DNA from 3 places in the Microbacterium sp. BG28 genome. Region 1 is predicted to be linked to each of the others. Evidence: predicted binding sites of a transcription regulator. Region 1 holds the regulator's gene; each other region holds the start of a gene.

Region 1 (3,271 bases):
TCGATGAGAGCCCGTTCCTTGTGATCGAGGCGGGTCGGGGTGACCACGTGTACCCCGATCCTCAGGTCGCCGCGCTGATTGCCGCGAAGCGGCGTGATGCCGCGTCCCTTGATCGTCAGCACGTCGCCGGCCTGGACTCCGGCACGCAGCTCGAGATCGACCGGGCCGTCCAGCGCCTCGATCCTGGTGGTGGTGCCGAGGATCGCGTCGGGCATCGAGACGTCGAGTGTCGCGAGCAGGTCGTCGCCGTCGCGACTGAAGACCTCGTCGGCGGCCACCGTGATCTCCAGATACAGGTCGCCGTGGGGGCCGCCCGCCGGACCCACTTCGCCCGAGCCGGGAAGCTGCAGCCGCAGGCCCGTCTCCACGCCCGCGGGGATGTCGACCGAGACCGTACGGCGCGCACGCACCCGACCCTGCCCCTGGCACGTCGCGCACGGGTACGGGATGGTGGTGCCGTATCCCTGGCACGTCGCGCACGGCTGGTTGGTGACGACGTTGCCCAGCAGGCTCCGGACCGTCCGCTGCACGTGGCCGCTGCCGTGGCAGATGTCGCACGTGACCGGCGACGTCCCGGGCTGGCAGCACCCGCCCTCGCACGTCTCGCACAGCACGGCGGTGTCCACCTCGATGTCGCGATGGGCGCCGAAGATCACCTCCCGCAGCTCCAGCGTGACGCGAACGAGGGCGTCCTGGCCGCGTTCGGTGCGCGAACGCGGGCGCACCCGTCCCGCACCGCCGCCGCCGAAGAACGTGTCGAAGATGTCGCTGAACCCGCCGAAGCCCTGCGCGCCGCCGAACCCGCCGCTGTCGCCGCCCATGTCGTACCGGCGACGCTGCTCGCTGTCGCTCAGCACGTCGTAGGCGTGCGTGACGAGCTTGAAGCGCTCTGCCGCATCCTCACCGGGGTTCACATCGGGATGCAGCTGGCGCGCGAGCTTGCGGTACGCCTTCTTGATGTCGTCCTGCGATGCGTCGCGAGGCACCCCGAGTACTTCGTAGTGGTCTGCCACTTCAGCCTTCCCGTCCGCATACCGCGGAATCGTCTCGCACGCGCTCAGCGCGCGCGTTCGTCTTCTTCCAGCAGACGGCCCAGGTAGTGAGCCACGGCACGGACGGCCGCGAGGTTGCTGGAGTAGTCCATCCGAGTGGGTCCGAGCACGCCCACGCGCGCCTGCCCCCCGGTGGTGTCGTAATCGCTGGCCACGACCGACGCCTCGACGAGTCCGAACGCCTCGTTCTCGCGTCCGATAGATGCGGCGAGCCCCTGCTCGTCGGCCACCATCTCGCCCATCAGACGTAGCAGCGTGACCTGTTCCTCGATGGCTTCCAGCAGCGGGTAGATGCTGCCGCGGAAGTCACCTTCGGCCCGGGCGAGGTTGGCGGTTCCCGCCATGACCAGTCGGTCCTGCCGGAACTCGTCGAGCTCCTCGCCGACGGTGCGCAGGAGGGCGCCGAGGGCGCGGTCGGCTCGGCTGTCGGTCAACGTCTCGGCCAGCGCCTGCGCAACGCGTTGCGTGCCCTCGCGCACGGGTCGCCCGGTCACGAGGACCGAGACCTGCACGCGGAGCGTCGCCACATCCGTCTCCTCGAGCGGCTCGGGCCCCGCCATCAGACGCTGCGACACCCGACCGGTGTCGGTGACGAGCACGACGACCAGACGCGAGCCGCCGAGGTGGACGAGTTCGACGTGCGTGATGCTCGCGCGCTCGAACGACGGGTACTGCACGAGGGCGACCTGACCGGTGAGCTGGGTCAGAGCGCGAACCGTGCGCCCGAGCATGTCGTCGAGGTCTGCCGGAGCCCCGAGGAACGCCGTGATCGCCGAGCGCTGGGCACTCGTGAGCGGGCGGAGCTCGGCGAGGTGGTTGACGAAGACGCGGTAGCCCTTGTCGGTCGGCACACGGCCGGACGAGGTGTGCGGTGCGGTGATGAGCTCCTCATCCTCGAGCAGTGCCATGTCGTTGCGGATCGTCGCCGCGGACACGCCGAAAGAATGGCGTTCGACGATCGACTTGCTGCCGACGGGTTCGCGCGTCTCGACGTAGTCCTGGACGATCGCCCGAAGCACGTCGAGTCCCCGATCGCTGACCATGCGCACTCCCTCCTGGCACTCGAGGTCTGGGAGTGCCAATTCTAGCGCGCTCACGAGGGAAGTCGCCGGAGGGCCACCCGTAGACTCTCGAGAGGAGGTCGCATGTCGCATCCCGTCGTCCACACCGAGACCGGAGCCGTTTCCGGGACCCGCTTCGAGGGGATCGAGCGCTACCTCGGCATCCCTTACGCGGAACCTCCGGTCGGAGCACGGCGATTCACTCTGCCCGAGCCCGTCGCGGCCTGGGAGGGCGTGCGAGACGCCACGGCGTTCGGGCCCACATCGCCGCAGTCGCCCTACCCGGGCGAGATCGGCAAGCTCCTCCCCTCGACCCTCATTCCCGGCGACGACATCCTGACGGTCAACGTGTGGCGACCGGCGGATGCGGACGGCGCCGCGGTCATGCTCTGGTTCCACGGTGGAGCGCTCGAGCGCGGCACGGCGGCGATCAGCACGTACGACGGCACCCCCTTCGCCCGCGACGGCGTCGTCTTCGTCTCGGCGAACTACCGTCTGGGCGCCGAGGGGTTCTCGGTCCTGCCCGACGCCCCGCGGAACATCGGACTGGCGGATGCTGCCGAAGCACTGCGGTGGACCCACCGAAACATCGCCCGCTTCGGGGGCGACCCCTCGCGGATCACGATCTTCGGCGAGTCTGCCGGCGGCGCCGTCGTCGCCGCGCTTCTGGCCCGCGCGGACCTGCGTCCGCTCATCGCGGGGGCGATCATCGAGTCGGGGCCGCTGGACACCGCGACGCCGGAGCGCGCCGCCCGTCCGGCGCGCGACATCGCTCGCCGGCTCGGAATCCCCGCCACCGCCGAGGAGTTCCGCCGGATGCCGCCGGAGCGTCTCGTCGCGGCGAGGGACGAGCTCTCGGCGGCATCGACCCTTCTCAAGGCGGCGCCGGGATACAACGCCACCGTCGATCCGACGACGCTGCCCGAGAATCCTCGGCTCGCGCTCCTCGATGCCGACGTTCCGGTACTCATCGGCACCAACACCGATGAGTACCGCCTCTGGTATCCGCCCGAGGCGCTCGCGAAGCTCTCGCGGCGCACGTACGCCCTCCTCGCTCTCGCGAAGCGTCTTCCGCGCGGCGTCTGGCGCGCGTACCGAGCGGCGTTCCCCAACGCCTCAGCGGGAGAGATCATCGGACAGGTCCTGACCGATGTAGCC
Region 2 (3,271 bases), on a different contig from region 1:
AGAGCCGGTCGTCGCGCGCGTCGAGTCGCCCTCGGACGACGTCATCGTGCCGACGCCGGCCGCCGATCTCCCGGGCATGCACCGCGGCGGCTTCACGCGCCCGCCCACGGCGCCCGTGGATGTGCGGGCGCAGGTCGCGCAGCATGAGGAGTTCCCGGCGACGACCGCGACCCTGCCGACGACGGATGCGGCGTCGCCCGCGAACTTCGCGACGCTCTCCCTCGGTTTCGCGGTGGTCGCCCTGGTCGTCGCCATCGTGGTCGGCTGGGGCTTCCCGATCGGCATCGGCGCGGTCGTGCTCGGGCTCATGTCGTTGCGCGGGCGCGTGGAGAGCCGCCCGATCGCGGCGTGGGGGGTCGCGCTCGGTGCGCTCTCGTTGCTCTACAGTGCGGGATGGCTCATGTACGCGGGCATCCAATCGGGATGGATCGGCTGATTCCCGGAGAGAGCGCTCCCCGATCCGAGCCGGCTTGATAGGTTCGCAGACATGGGGATCGAGTGGGGACGAATCAACCCTGTGGTCGTCGTGACGGCCGGGGTTCTGGCCTGCATGCTGGTGCCGAGCGCGGTGTTCCTCGCCGTGTCGGCGTTCCTCGCAGGCAATGCGCTGCTGGGGGCGGTGGCGGTCGTCGCGGCGGGCGGGATCGTGATCGCAGCCGCCGCCGCGTTCGTCTGCGCGGCGACCGTGTTCCGACGACGCGCGGCCGTCGGCGAGGGCTGATCAGACGCGGTCCGCGAGGATCGCCGTCCGCTTGTCGCCGATCCGCGTCAACAGCAGCGTGGCCGACGCGTCGCCTGTGAGCTTGAGTCGGGTGCGCAGCGTGGCCGGGTCCACGTCGACGCCGCGTTTCTTGATCTCGAGCGTGCCGATGCCGCGCTCACGGAGCGCCTTGGCGAGCTTCTTCTCGTCGGCGGGCAGCTGCTCGCGCACGCGGAAGCTCTGCACGAACGGGCTCGTGACCGGCTGGTCCGAGGTGAGGTAGGCGATGTGTTCGTCCAGAGTGCCCGCATCCAGCGACCGGGCGACGTCGCCGATCAGGCGGGAGCGGATGACGGCGCCGTCGGGCTCGTGCAGGAACGCGCCGAGCGGGCGGGGGGCGACGTCCTCGGCGTCGTGGCCGGACGTGAGCTCGTGCACCTCGTCGCCGCGGACGACGAGCGCTGCACGCCGGACGCCCTCGCGGGCGAGCTCCCGGGAGAAGATCACGAGCTCGATCGTGGATCCGTCCACACTGATCCACTGCGCCTCGACATCGTCGGGGATGTTGCCGCGATCGAAGCCGGGACCGAGCTTGATGCCGGTCGGGATGCGCTCGGCGACCTCGAATGCCCAGCTGAGCGCGGGGCTGTACTCGTCGGCCCGCAGGCGATCGTTGTGAGCGCCGCCGACCGGGCGCCTGGCGGGGTCGAGCCATACCGCATCCCGGTCGGTGAGGTCGACATCCTCCGCGCGGGCGTGCGAGACCGTGACCGTGTCGGCGAAAGGCGCCAGGTTGTACGCGGCGACCGCCGCGGTCGGCTCGTCGGCGTCTACGGCGGTGACCTCGAGTCCGAGGGCTGCGAACCCCAGGGCATCGCCGCCGATGCCGCATCCGAGATCCGCGATCCGGCGGCGTCCCGCATCCCGGAATCGACCGGCATGGCGGGCCGCCACACTGAGGCGCGTGGCCTGCTCGAGGCCCGCGGGAGTGAAGAGCATCCGCCCGGCGAACGGTCCGAACTTCGCCGCGGCGCGGGAGCGGAGCCGCGCCTGACCGACGACGGCCGAGACGAGGTCGGGCCCGTGTCCTGCGGCGCGGAGCCTGCTCACGGCCGCGGCGACCGCTGCCGTCGACTCGATCGGGCCCGTCTCATCCAGCAGGCGCAGGCCCTCGGGGGTGAGAAGGGCGCGTAGCTCGCTCATCTCCATCGCTCCAGCCTAGGTGCGACGTCGTGTTGGCACTCGCGTTGCACGAGTGCCAGGACGCCTCTAGACTTGCTATTAGCACTCTCGGTGTGAGGGTGCTAACTGAGTCTTCCGTTTCACGAAGCGAGAAAGAAGAGGTAGACCGTGTCGGTTTCCATCAAGCCGCTCGAGGACCGCATCGTCATCCAGCAGGTCGAGGCCGAGCAGACCACCGCTAGTGGCCTGGTCATCCCCGACACCGCCAAGGAGAAGCCCCAGGAGGGCGAGGTCGTGGCCGTGGGCCCCGGCCGCATCGACGACAACGGCAACCGTGTTCCGCTCGACGTCGCCGTCGGCGACCGCGTGATCTACAGCAAGTACGGCGGCACCGAGGTCAAGTTCGGTGCTGACGAGTACCTCGTGCTCTCCGCGCGCGACGTGCTCGCGGTCGTCGTTCGCTGACATCGCCTGCTCGAAGCCCCCGGCCGTTCGGTCGGGGGCTTCGTTCGTTGCGGGCGCGCCCCCACCCGCGCCACGGTTCTAGGCTGGGTCGGTGAATCCACGCACTCCCACCGAGCAGGGTCTCGCCGGCGGCCTGTACGCCTTCTCCGCATATCTGTTGTGGGGCGTACTGCCGCTGTACTTCCTGCTGCTCGCGCCCGTGGGCGCGTTCGAGATCGTGGCGTGGCGCATCCTGCTGTCGCTCGTCTTCTGCGCGCTCCTGATCGCGGTGACGCGCTCGTGGCGACGTCTCGCTGCGATCCTGCGCCAGGGTCGGCTCGTCGCCCTCACGGTGCTCGCCGGCATCCTGATCTACGTCAACTGGCAGACCTATCTGATCGGCACGCTCAGCGGCCACGTCATCGAGACGAGCCTCGGCTACTTCATCAACCCGATCGTCACGGTCCTGCTGGGCGTGCTCGTGCTTCGCGAGCGGCTGCGTCCGACGCAGTGGGTCGCGATCGGACTCGCCACCGCCGCGGTCGTCGTGATCGTGATCGGGTACGGCGCCATGCCGTGGATCGCCCTCATCCTCGCGTTCTCGTTCGGCTTCTACGGACTCGTGAAGAAGAAGATCGGCCCATCCGTGGATGCGGTCAGCGGGCTGACCCTGGAGTCGCTCTGGCTCACCCCTCTCGCCCTCGTGCAGCTGGTCGTGGTGGCGCTGACGACCGGGCTGGGCTTCGCGTCCGCCGGGGTGGGCACCACGGTGGCCCTGGCGCTGGCGGGGGTCGTGACGGCCGTTCCGCTGCTGCTGTTCGCCGCAGGGGCGCGCCGGGCGCCGTTGACGCTGCTGGGTATCGTCCAGTTCGTCGCGCCGGTGCTGCAGTTCCTCATCGGATGGTGGGTGCTGGACGAGCCGATGACGGCAGGACGCTGGGCGGG
Region 3 (3,271 bases), on a different contig from region 1:
TACGGCATGACCGAGACCTCGCCGGTCGCACTCGGCAACCCGATCGGGCCATCGCGGCGCCCCGGCACGGTGGGTGTGCCTTTCCCGAGCACCGAGATCCGGGTCGTCGACCCCGACGACCCTCGCGTCGACCGTCCGGCCGGAGAGGCGGGGGAGCTGCTCATCCGCGGGCCGCAGGTGTTCCAGGGTTATTGGCAGCAGCCCGACGAGACGGCGGCCGTGTTGCTTCCGGGAGGCTGGCTGCGCACCGGTGACATCGTGACGGTCAGCGAGGACGGCTTCGTCACCGTCATCGACCGCGTCAAGGAGCTCATCATCACCGGTGGCTTCAACGTCAGCCCGACCGAGGTCGAGCAGGTACTGCTGCTGCATCCGGATGTGGCAGAGGCGGCCGTCGTCGGCATCCCGCGCCCTTCGGGTGGAGAGGATGTGGTGGCCGCGATCGTCACCCGCGAGGGCGCGGTCTTCGACGCGTCCGCGCTGCGAGACTTCGCGCGCACGCACATCACCTCGTACAAGGTGCCCAAGCGGATCGTGGAGGTGAAGGATCTGCCGCGGTCGCAGATCGGCAAGGTGCTGCGCCGGGTCGTCCGCGAGCGCCTGTCGTCCCGCTGAGTCAGGCGCGCGAGAGGGTCACCAGACCGCGGCGCGAGGCGGACTTCGCGAGCCCTTCCGTCTCGGCGAGACGAAGGGTGCGCGCAGGCAGCGGAGGAAGCTCGGATGCGATGCCCTTGGCCTGCTTCGCGATGCCCACCAGCAGTGCCAGGTCGACGCCGGGCGCGGTGACCTCGAGTCGCGCGTAGTCGCTCGTGGTGCCCCATCGCAGCCGCTCGATCTCGCTCAGCCGAAGCGCGTGTGTCGCCTCACCTGCCGTGATCCACATCCGGTCGCGTGATACGCGCACGCTCGCCTCGACCGAGCGTCTGCGCAACAGCGCGGTGACGATGAGGTAGGCCGGGAAGGCGAAGAGCGCCCCGAGCGCGAGGATCAGCAGGCGGGGTCCGAGTCGCTCGACGATGGTGCTGAACATGATGAGCGCCGTCGTGACGACCGCCCCCGTCACGACGATGGTGGCGACCATCCACACGGTGAGCTCCCGCATCCGCATCGGGATCGCCCGGAAGCGGACGATGACCGCATCGCCGTCGTTCTCCCAGGCGAGCGGTACCCGCGGCTGTGCTCGGGTCTTGCCCGGTAGGAGGTTGATGACGCGGTTGAGCAGCGTGATCCAGACCCACCCGGCGGCGGGCGGCAGCGCGAAGAGCACTCCCGTGTAGACCGCGCGTGGCGCGCCGGGGGCCAGCAGGTGCGGAACCAGCTCGATCGACGCGTACAGGGCCGGTGCGAGCGCGACGGCCACGAGCAGGTGGACGATCGCGCCGGTCGGATGCGGCATGCGCACCGTGAGGTTCACGAACCAGATCCCGCTCAGTGCCCCCGCGATGATCGACATCAGGTACGAGAAGAATCCGCCATCGGTGCGGTATCCGGGCAGTGCCGCCAGGATGCAGGCGACCGCCCAGACCAGCGGATTCAGGGCGATCCTCCGCAGCAGAGGCGGCCGTCTCGCCGCCTCGGCGGGGTCGTTCACCCGCCGATTCTATGAGGTCGCAGAAGCGCTCTGGAGGGCCCTGTGAGAACTAGCACTCTCCATGCGAGAGTGCTAATCTGTGATTGTTGAGCCAAGGGGGCTCAACTTAGGGACTACGGGTCGGATCCCGCATCCGATCCCGCTCGAGAGGAGACGACTATGGCTGCATACGACTCGCTCCGTGACCTGGAGCGCATGGCGAACACGTTCTTCGACACCGCGCGGCGCGGCCCTCGGCAGATGCCGATGGACCTCTACCGCGACGGTGACCACTACGTCCTCACCGCCGACCTGCCGGGCATCGATCCCGGATCGGTCGACGTCGACATCGACGGTCAGCTGCTCACCATCCGTGCCGAGCGCACACTGTCGGCGGGTGATGGAGTCACCTGGATCACGCGGGAGCGGACGTCGGGCACGTTCCTGCGTCAGTTGAGCCTCGGCCAGGGGCTCGACACCGAGAAGATCTCGGCGAGCTACCGCAACGGCGTGCTGAGTGTCACGATCCCCGTCAGCGAGAAGGCCAAGCCGCGCAAGGTCGAGATCGTGACGGGTGACGACGCCCCCGCGCTGCAGGTCTCGGAGTCGCAGAGCTGACGCATCGCGGACAGCAGTAAGGGCCGGTCGGAGAGGCTTCCGACCGGCCCTTGTCCCTTTGCACCAAGAGTGTCCTGCAATCACATGTCGGTAGCTGCCACAGCAAAACAACTACCGTGCGAGCACTCTATAACGGTGAGATAACGGAGGGGAAGAGGTTTCCGTTACCTTTTCGTGATTCTTTGCTGACGCATAGCCGACTGTCGGGTTAGCGGTCGCGGACGGGGGTAATCAGCACCCCGCCGAAGCGCGCCTCGGAGTACTCCCACTCACGTCCGTCGACCCACACCCGCGCCGAGGCGCACGGGAGGGACTCGTGCTCGCCGTCCGGCCAGTGCAGGACGAAGCCGCCGCCGAAGGAGGCGTTCGATCCGGTGACGCGGGCGCCGTCCGCATCCACGGCGCGAGCTTCGCACTCGTCGCAGAGATACTCAGGGTACCGGTCCGACTGCGCGACCTGGGCGCCGCAGTTGGGGCACGGCTGCGTGCCGCGGGAACCTGGGAGGAACGCACTCATGGGCACGAGTGTAGGTCGGGTGCTCGTGCCGCCGGCGGGAGCCAGATCGTGAGCCGCACGGCGTCGTCCGGCAGGTGGAGGATCTCGTAGCTCCGTTCGACGACGACACCGTCTGTCCCGCGGATGCGGGTGGTCGCGCCCCGGCGCCGCTCGACGATGTGCCCGCCCCACCACGCCGCGAACTGCGGACTCTTCGCCCCGAGCTCGCGTACGAGATCTCCCAGTCGAGGATCGTCGAGGCGGTCGACGTTCGCCGCGCGGAGGTGGGCGACGGCGCCGCGGGCGAGTTCCTCCCAGTCGAGGAATGTCTGGCTGGCGCGCGGGTCTGTGAGCAGATAACGGCAGGTGTTCCGGTGCCCGGGCGGAAGCTCGGCGAGCCCGGCGTACAGCGACATCCCCTCCTCGTTCGCTGCGACGATCGTGCTGAACCTGTCGAGCACGTACGCGGGCTGCGGACGGATCGCTGCGACGAGAGCCGACATCCGCGGGACGAGATCGGCGTCGGAGGTCGGATCCGCCGGAGCGGCGTCGGCGTCGCGAAGCCGCACGAGGTGTCGCGCCGCATC

What was found. Region 1 encodes HrcA, which represses chaperone genes, less so after heat shock. Its sites were predicted from a motif close to TTNGCACTCGNNNNNNNCGAGTGCNAA; they were not measured.
Region 2: a site for HrcA is predicted at 1,936-1,962, ahead of groES (co-chaperone GroES). Genes of this name have one in related genera too.
Region 3: a site for HrcA is predicted at 1,641-1,667, ahead of SK224_RS02040 (Hsp20/alpha crystallin family protein). Genes of this name have one in related genera too.

The regions. Positions count from the first base shown of each region.
Region 1 is NZ_JAXCHA010000002.1:848,268-851,538, forward strand. It holds gene dnaJ (molecular chaperone DnaJ) at 1-1,013, opposite strand, end outside; gene hrcA (heat-inducible transcriptional repressor HrcA) at 1,058-2,095, opposite strand; gene SK224_RS10020 (carboxylesterase/lipase family protein) at 2,198-3,271, shown strand, end outside.
Region 2 is NZ_JAXCHA010000003.1:577,761-581,031, forward strand. It holds gene SK224_RS13830 (hypothetical protein) at 1-436, shown strand, start outside; gene SK224_RS13835 (hypothetical protein) at 488-721, shown strand; gene SK224_RS13840 (THUMP-like domain-containing protein) at 722-1,909, opposite strand; gene groES (co-chaperone GroES) at 2,051-2,347, shown strand; gene rarD (EamA family transporter RarD) at 2,439-3,271, shown strand, end outside.
Region 3 is NZ_JAXCHA010000001.1:400,960-404,230, reverse strand. It holds gene SK224_RS02050 (long-chain-fatty-acid--CoA ligase) at 1-615, shown strand, start outside; gene SK224_RS02045 (hypothetical protein) at 617-1,591, opposite strand; gene SK224_RS02040 (Hsp20/alpha crystallin family protein) at 1,751-2,188, shown strand; gene SK224_RS02035 (hypothetical protein) at 2,397-2,705, opposite strand; gene SK224_RS02030 (helix-turn-helix transcriptional regulator) at 2,702-3,271, opposite strand, start outside.